Regions from separate parts of the Methylophaga sp. F7 genome, predicted to be linked through region 2. Evidence: predicted binding sites of a transcription regulator. Region 2 holds the regulator's gene; the other holds the start of a gene.
What was found. The regulator PhoB, encoded in region 2, activates phosphate uptake and scavenging genes when phosphate is short. The targets are predictions, from matches to a motif close to GNNTGTCATAAAACTGTCANAT.

Region 1 (4,430 bases), 1.2 Mb from region 2:
CGGTGAATTTGGTGTTCGTGGCTATGTTCAAGCCTATGATATGAATGGCAAAACACTCTATAAAGCATACAGCACCGGCCCTGATGACGAAATGATGATCGATCCAGAAAATACCACCGCTATGTTGCAACCAATCGGTAAAGATTCCTCATTGAATTCTTGGCAAGGCGAGCAATGGAAAATTGGTGGCGGCACCACCTGGGGCTGGTTCTCCTATGATCCTGAACTGAATCTTTATTACTACGGAACCGGTAATCCATCTACCTGGAATCCGTTGCAACGCCCCGGTGACAACAAATGGACCATGTCCCTGTTTGCTCGTGATCTGGATAGCGGTGTGGCCAAATGGATCTATCAGATGACACCGCATGATGAATGGGACTATGACGGTGTTAATGAAAATATTCTGGTAGACCAGAAAGTAAAAGGCAAAATGCGTAAGATGCTGGTGCATTTTGACCGTAACGGCTTTGGTTACTCCATGGATCGTGCAACCGGTGAATTATTGGTGGCTGAAAAGTTCGACCCAAGTGTTAACTGGGCCAACAGCATCAATATGAAAACGGGACTTCCGGATCGCGTTGCTACCTATTCACCTGAAGCCAATGGTGAAGATACTCAGACAACCGGTATCTGTCCTGCAGCCCATGGTGCTAAAGATCAACAACCTGCGGCTTATTCGCCAAGAACGGGGTTGTTCTATGTGCCAACCAACCATATCTGTATGGATCTGGAACCGTTTGAAGTTGAATATTTAGCTGGCCAGCCATACGTCGGTGCTGAAGTGAATATGTTTGCAGCCACCAAAGACAATATGGGTAACTTTATTGCCTGGGATGCTCGTGAAGGTAAAATCGTCTGGACAAATCCTGAACGGTTCTCAGTTTGGTCAGGTGCAATGGTTACTGCTGGTGACGTGGTGTTTTATGGCACGCTGGAGGGCTATCTGAAAGCTTTGGATGCCAAAACCGGACGTGAACTTTGGCGCTTTAAAACCCCATCGGGCATTATCGGCAACGTTAATTCCTACAAACACGATGGTAAACAATACATCTCAATTTTGTCGGGCATTGGTGGCTGGGCCGGTATTGGTATGACCAATAATCTGGAAAATGATACTGATGGCCTTGGCGCCGTAGGTGCCTATAAATCCCTGTCAAGCTGGACCACACTGGGTGGTGTATTAAGTGTATTTAGCTTGTAACGTAATGTAAAAGCAGCTTCATAAGTTGGCCCGGCACTATTAATGAGTGTCGGGCTTTTTTATTTAGCAAACTTGATTTCATTAGCTACTCGTAAAAATGTTTAGCCCTATTTTAGAAATTTACGAAAATGCTGAATTTGAATTGTTCAAAAGTGTATAGGCTTCGATTGATTGATAAATATCAAATTTCCTGCCACGGCCTTAATAATACGACACAACTCTCTTTAATAATCTTTGGTAGTGCGCATTAGATTTAAAGGACTGCTGTGGAAATCCCATTGTGAAGATCTGAGATCTTTTTGCCGTTGAGGATTATTGTGACATCTCTTTCTTTAGCAGTGATTTCAATGGTGTTCCTTTTGTCGCCGGCCTAAGTCATTGGATCCTCATCAGTGAAAAAGACAATTCAACTGGAACCATCAGTCTGTTCCAAACGTTGGTCGAAAATGTTCACTTCATAGCAGGATCCAAACGTCATTGCTGACGGATTCTGCCAACAAAAAATGTGACTTATCTAAATAGCTCCCTGACGCACATAGAAATACAACTTATTAGCCTTTGTCATAAATGTTTAACAAACCGCCAATAGACTGAGCGAACTGTAAATCGAGTGTTTTACTTTTTTCAATTGTCAGGAGTTTTTATGAAACTATTTGCGAAGAGCGCAAAGTCAGTTTTTGTCATTGGCGCACTTATTGGTGCCATGAGTTCAACAGCTGCATATGCTGATCTTAAATTGAATGGTTCTGGTGCAAGTTTCCCAGCACCACTTTATAACAAGTGGTTTAAAGACTACAGCAAGCAAACCGATGGCGTTCGTGTTGATTACCAATCAAAAGGTAGTGGCGCAGGTATTCAGGATTTCATTAACGAAACAGTAGATTTTGCAGGCAGTGATGCTGCGATGAAAGACAGTGAAATAGCCCAGGTCAAAAAAGGCACTATCCTGTTACCAGTAACGGCGGGTGAAGTTGTCATTTCATACAATCTTGATGGTGTTAACGAACTGAAACTGCCACGTGATGTTTATCCGGAAATCTTCCTGGGCAACATTACTAAGTGGAATGACCCGAAAATTCAGGCTGCTAATCCTGATGTAAAACTTCCTGACCAAAACATTACTGTTGTTGTTCGCTCTGATTCAAGTGGTACCAGCTATGTATTCACTAATCATCTGGCAGCAATCAGCGATAATTTCAAAGAACAGGTTGGTGGTGCAAAAGCACCAAACTGGCCAAGTGCTGGCACAATCGTCAAAGCACCTAAAAATGATGGTGTAACAGCAACTATCAAACAAACACCTGGCGCAATTGGTTATGTTGAATATGGTTTTGCCAAACTGACCAAAATGCCTACTGCTCTGCTGGAAAATCAAAAAGGTAACTTTATTGAAGCCGGTGGCGAAACAGGTGCTTCAGCCTTAGCGACGACCGCTTTCCCGGAAGGTAATCTGCCAAACAGTGATGTACCGGATCTTCGTGCATGGGCAACTGATCCATCGGGCGATGATGCTTACCCTATCGCAACATTCACCTGGTTACTGGTTTACAAAAATCAGGGTGAAGAGAAAGCCAAAGCATTAAAAGACCTTATTGAATACATGATCACAACTGGGCAGGAATCATCTGAAGCAATGGGTTATATCCCGTTACCAGAAAATGTTGTTGAAAAAGTTCGCAACGCTGCCAGCATGATTCAGTAATCACTCTTGGTTATCTGATAAAACAATGCTGCAAGTGTTTTAAACACTTGCAGCATTTATCTGTTCAAGCGTCTGAAAATTTGATGTTAGCGATATTTACTATAAATATTCACGATTGATAGGAACACAAATGGTTCACGATCCTTTTAAAGATTCCGCGAGTGGCAAAACGCTGTCCGCTCCTCCTTCTCCCAGTGATTACATGAAAGATTCCGTCTTTAGATCTTTCGCTTATTTATGTGCTTTATCAATCATACTTTTATTGGCTTATATCGTCTTTGAACTCGGTTCTCAGGCCTTACCTGCGATTAAGGACCATGGTTTAGGATTTATCACTGGTACTACCTGGGATACCAACCAGAATGAATTTGGCGTGTTACCTGAAATTTGGGGAACGTTATACAGCTCACTACTTGCCCTGCTGATTGGTGGCGGATTAGGGGTGGCTATTGCCATCTTCCTGACCCAGGGCTTCATGCATGCCAAAATCGAAGTGATGTTCAGAACCATCATAGAGCTGTTAGCGGCTATTCCTTCAGTAGTTTATGGTTTATGGGGTATTTACGTGCTTATCCCGCTAATCAGGCCGGCTGCCAATTGGCTACATGAAACGTTTGGCTGGTTTCCCTTGTTTAGCACAGATTTAAGCGGTCCAGGCTTGGCTCCCGCGGCGTTAGTGCTCGCCATTATGATTCTCCCGACTGTAGCGGCCATTTCGGCCGATGCTTTCCGTCGTATCCCCTACAAAGTTAAAGAAGCAGCCTATGGCATGGGGGCAACAAAATGGGAAGTTATTCTTAAAGTCATGCTACCAACAGCCTCCTCCGGGATTCTGGCAGGTTTGGTATTGGGATTTGGTCGTGCCTTGGGCGAAACCATGGCGCTGGCCATGTTAATCGGTAACGTTAATGACATCAGTGTCTCGCTGTTTGCACCTGCTAACACACTGGCATCCCTGCTTGCTTCAACCTTCCCTGAAGCTGGTCAGATTGAAATTCAGGCACTGATGTATGCGTCACTGGTCCTGCTGCTTATCACCTTTGTGGTCAATGTTGCCGGTCTGGCTGTGCAGCAATACACCATGCGTAAATTTGAGGGTAAAAAATGAGTCAGATTAACGAACAGGTTCTGCCACCAAGAATCAATTTGCCTAGCCTTGAAAAAAATGTACTCGAATTGAGAGCCCTGAAAGATTTCTTTTTGACAGGACTGGTTTGGGGGTTAGCAATATTAGCCAGTATTCCACTGATATCGGTTATTTACATGCTCATCATGGAAGGTGGTGCACGGCTTGATTTTGAAGCTATCACAGCATTGCCACCCGCCGGGTTCGAGACCGGCGGTGGTTTTGGTAATGCCATCGTCGGAACACTGACCATGGTAGGTATTGCCTCCGCACTCAGTATTCCCATTGGAACCATGGCTGCATTGTATCTGGCCATTCTTAATCCCAACAGTAAAACCGCGACCGTTTCCAGATTTTTAGCCAAAGTGCTGACAGGGTTTCCATCTATTCTGGCCGGT
Region 2 (4,430 bases):
ATGATCGTGCCAGTGTCAATGCACAATTCACTATTCCATTAATCTTCGCAGCGGCCTTGTTAAGTTTTGCCCATGGTGCGAATGACGTGGCAAATGCCATCGGTCCTCTGGCCGCAATAAATGACGCTATTATGTCAGGTGGTATCACCGATAAAGCTGGTATTCCGCTTTGGGTCATGGCTGTGGGGGCGCTAGGTATTGCTATTGGTTTGGGCCTGTATGGTCCAAGACTGATTCGTACCGTAGGCGGTGAAATTACCGAGCTGGATCAGATGCGAGCCTATTCAATCGCTATGGCTGCTGCTTTGACCGTCATCATTGCCAGTCAGCTCGGTTTGCCGGTCAGTACAACGCATATTGCGATTGGTGGGGTATTCGGGGTTGGATTCCTGCGTGAATGGCTGGATGAATCAAATAAAATCGAACGCCAGATTGATCGCGAAAAAGCCGAAATCAAAGATGATAAAAAGATGCTCAATGCACTACGCGGGGAATTGAAAAAGCTGGAGAAAAAACCCTCCAAAACCGTGGATGAATATCAACGTATTACCGAGCTTTATCGGCTGATTGAAGAGGAAGAGTCCGCGCTGAAAAAAGCCAAAAAAGTCCTCAAAAAAGAAAAGAAAAACCTGTTCGTTAAACGCGATATGGTGAAAAAGATTGTCACAGCTTGGGTGGTAACCGTTCCAGCAGCGGCAACCTTGTCAGCCTGCATCTTCTTTATGATAAAAGGCATCATGCTGTAATCAAATCTTCATTAAACTGACATATTATTTTCAGCTTATTTGTCAGGATGATTTGAACATGCTGAATAAACTTAAAGCATTGCCCATTGCGATTCAGCAATATCTGGTAGTGACTTTCAGCTACTGGGCGTTTACCGTGTCCGACGGTGCATTACGCATGTTGGTTGTATTGTTTTTCCATCAACTGGGTTACAGCCCGCTTGAAGTGGCAATGCTGTTTGTTCTGTATGAGTTCTTCGGCATAGTGACAAACCTGGTCGGTGGCTGGCTGGCCGCCAGATTAGGGTTAAACGTCACTATGCATCTGGGCTTGTTATTACAGGTCATTGCATTGGCAATGCTGCTGGTGGATCCGCAGTGGCTCACCGTGGCTTATGTCATGGTCGCGCAGGCGCTCTCCGGTATTGCCAAAGATTTGAATAAAATGAGCGCCAAATCCAGTATCAAAATGCTGGTGGCTGATAATGCGCAATCAACCTTATTTAAATGGATATCCATCCTTACCGGCTCCAAAAATGCCCTGAAAGGGGTTGGCTTCTTTGTCGGTGCGGCCCTGCTTTCCTGGATCGGTTTTCGTGGCGCCATACTGGCTATGGCGGTTGTGCTTCTGGTAGTGTTGATTTTCAGCATCGTCATGTTGCAACGCGACTTGGGTAAAGCCAAAAACAAACCAAAATTCAGTGATATCTGGTCAAAAAGTCCGCCGGTTAATCATTTATCGTTGGCACGGTTCTTTTTGTTTGGTTCTCGAGATATCTGGTTTGTGGTGGCCTTGCCGGTGTTTTTGCATGCCCAATTACAGTGGTCACCTATTTATGTCGGTGGCTTGCTGGCGGCTTGGGTAATTGCTTACGGTATTGTGCAAGCGCTTGCGCCTAAACTGACTGGCTTTTCCAGGCAAAACGCTCCTGATGGCTATCATGTCTGGCTATGGTCCTTACCCCTCTTTGTGTTGCCGTTATTGATTGCCGCCTCGGTATATTTTGAATGGGCTGTCATACCGGCTTTAACTGTCGGCTTGTTAATTTATGGCGCTATCTTTGCGATCAATTCTGCAATCCATTCCTATCTTATCGTGTCATATGCTGATGCGGCTGGGGTGTCGCTGGATGTCGGTTTTTATTACATGGCTAATGCGGCTGGAAGATTGTTTGGTACATTATTATCTGGCTGGGTCTATCAGGTTTCCGGGTTAGCAGCATGTCTGGTCATTTCTGCCTTAATGATTCTGTCCGCCAGTTTTATTTCAAAAATGTTACCGCGCAAAGACCAGACTGTATAAAGCTTTCAGCGTTGTTATCAAATTGTCATATTTAGCCGTTAAGCTTTACTCTTAGAAAAATAGTTCAGGAAAAAATCGGATATGAGCATATCAGTATTACTGGTTGAAGATGACGCCGCCATTCGTGACATGATTAATTTCAGTCTGCGTCAGGCGGGATTTACCTGCGAAGCAGTCAAGGATGGCGAAACGGGTCTGGATTGGTTAAAAAATCAACAGCCAGACATGATTTTGCTGGATTGGATGTTACCTGGAATTGATGGCATCGAGTTTATCCGCCGTCTGCGTGCCAATGAGTTTTTAGCATCCATTCCCGTGATCATGCTTACCGCTAAGGGTGAAAGTGAAGATATGGTGAAAGGTCTGAGCGTCGGTGCTGATGACTATATAAATAAACCGTTTTCCCCACCTGAATTAATTGCACGAATTAAAGCGGTTTTACGTCGTTGTCGTCCGATGGAAGATGACGAAGCACAGAAACTGCAGATGGGTGAACTGGTCATGGATACCAAAAGTCACCGGGTATCGGTGAATGGTGAACGCATTGAATTGGGACCGACCGAATTCCGTTTACTACACTTTTTTATGAAAAACCCAGAACGCGCTTATAACCGTTCCCAGCTGCTGGATTTTGTCTGGGGCGATACCGTATATATAGAGGAGCGCACAGTGGATGTGCATATTCGTCGTCTGCGTAAGGCGCTGGAACCCAGCGGCCATGACAACCTGGTACAAACCGTTCGCGGTGTCGGTTACCGTTTTTCTGCTGAATAGCAGGATCGTCTGATGCAATGGGATTATTGGCGTTTACTGACGGTGCTCAGCCTGGCCGGTTTTATTGGATTGGTCTTAGGTCATATGTTGGCCTTCATGTTTGTTGCCGCGCTTATATACATCTTCTGGATGCAGAGTAAATGGAACCAGTTGCAGGCATGGCTGGATAAACCTAAGAAAAACAGTTCTCCGCAAGCCGAAGGGGTTATTGATGACGTGTGTCGGCAGATAGAACAGATGCGCGCACAAAACAGCAACCGTAAAAAAAGCTCACCGGTTATTTAAAACGTTTCCAATCGGCCACTGCGGCTTTACCTGATGCGGTGGTGGTAATGGGCGAGTTTGGCCAGGTCAGTTGGGCCAATACCTCAGCCATGACGTTATTGGGAATCAACTGGCCGCATGACAATGGCGTCAGAGTCAATAATCTGGTTCGCGACCCGGCATTCCAAAAATTACTGGAACTTGATGGTGATGCCGAGGAATCGGTTATAGCCGTTTCACCGATGAATGATCGCATTCAGCTTGAATTCAAAGTCGTTCGGTATGCCAGCAAGGACAGGTTGCTGATCGCCAGAGATATCACCCAGACACAGAAACTGCAGCGTATGCGGCGTGATTTTGTGGCCAATGTATCGCATGAATTGCGTACACCATTGACGGTTTTACGGGGGTATCTGGAAACCTTGACCACGGAAAGTGATCAAGAGCTCTGGCAACAGGCATTACCGGTAATGCAGCAACAAAGCCAGCGAATGCATCTGATGATCAAGGATCTGCTGGCGTTATCCCAATTGGAAACCGGTGAAAAGCCGCTGCAACACCGACCTACAGATATCTGCAAGTTGCTGCATAGCGTTGTTGAGGATGCCAAGCGATTGGAACATTTTCATCAGCATCAGATCAACCTGCACTGCCTGAGCGAAAAATGGTTGAAGGCAGATGCTGATGAACTTCGCAGTGCAATCTCCAATCTGGTGTTTAACGCGGTCAAATATACCCCAGCAGAAACCCAGATCGATGTCAGATGGGATATCGAAGGTGAGTTTGCTGTTATTGAGGTAAAAGATACCGGTGAAGGTATCGCCCAACATCATCTCGACCGCTTAACAGAACGCTTTTATCGTGTTGATAGTGGTCGTGCCAGGGAAACCGGTGGTACAGGACTGGGGCTGGCTATCGTCAAGCATGTGTTGCAACGACACAAAGCTGAGCTGATGATTCAGAGCGTTATTGGTGAAGGATCAAATTTTAAGTGCTGTTTTCCCGCCAAAAGTGTGATGGATAAAATAGACATTTAGCCTTACTGACTACTGTTTTCGGTCATGTCACAGTATTGTCATATTTCTTTCATATCCTTGTCACAGTTAATCGCGATACTGCTCGGGTGCTCAACGCGGTAAGCGTTGGAACTTATTTTTAACCCAAGGAGTTAATGACTCATGTTCAAGAAAAAATTTGCTTTATACGGCGCCGCTTTGGCAATGACGTTTTCCGCTGCCAGCTTTGCAGACGTCGATCCAAACCTGCCAGAGTATGAAAAAACAAGCGGTGTTTCAGGTAGCTTATCAAGCGTCGGTTCTGACACATTAGCTAACTTGATGACCTTGTGGGCAGAAGAGTTCAAA

Region 1: the regulator PhoB is predicted to act here: its motif matches at 1,761-1,782, upstream of pstS (phosphate ABC transporter substrate-binding protein PstS).

Annotation. Positions count from the first base shown of each region.
Region 1 covers NZ_CM166511.1:1,161,251-1,165,680, reverse strand. The annotation lists gene AC08OG_RS05945 (methanol/ethanol family PQQ-dependent dehydrogenase) at 1-1,204, shown strand, start outside; gene pstS (phosphate ABC transporter substrate-binding protein PstS) at 1,848-2,906, shown strand; gene pstC (phosphate ABC transporter permease subunit PstC) at 3,037-4,014, shown strand; gene pstA (phosphate ABC transporter permease PstA) at 4,011-4,430, shown strand, end outside.
Region 2 covers NZ_CM166511.1:3,002,334-3,006,763, reverse strand. The annotation lists partial or broken gene AC08OG_RS15085 (inorganic phosphate transporter) at 1-746, shown strand, start outside; gene arsJ (organoarsenical effux MFS transporter ArsJ) at 805-2,028, shown strand; gene phoB (phosphate regulon transcriptional regulator PhoB) at 2,110-2,802, shown strand; gene AC08OG_RS15070 (DUF3329 domain-containing protein) at 2,815-3,087, shown strand; gene phoR (phosphate regulon sensor histidine kinase PhoR) at 3,135-4,103, shown strand; gene AC08OG_RS15060 (PstS family phosphate ABC transporter substrate-binding protein) at 4,245-4,430, shown strand, end outside.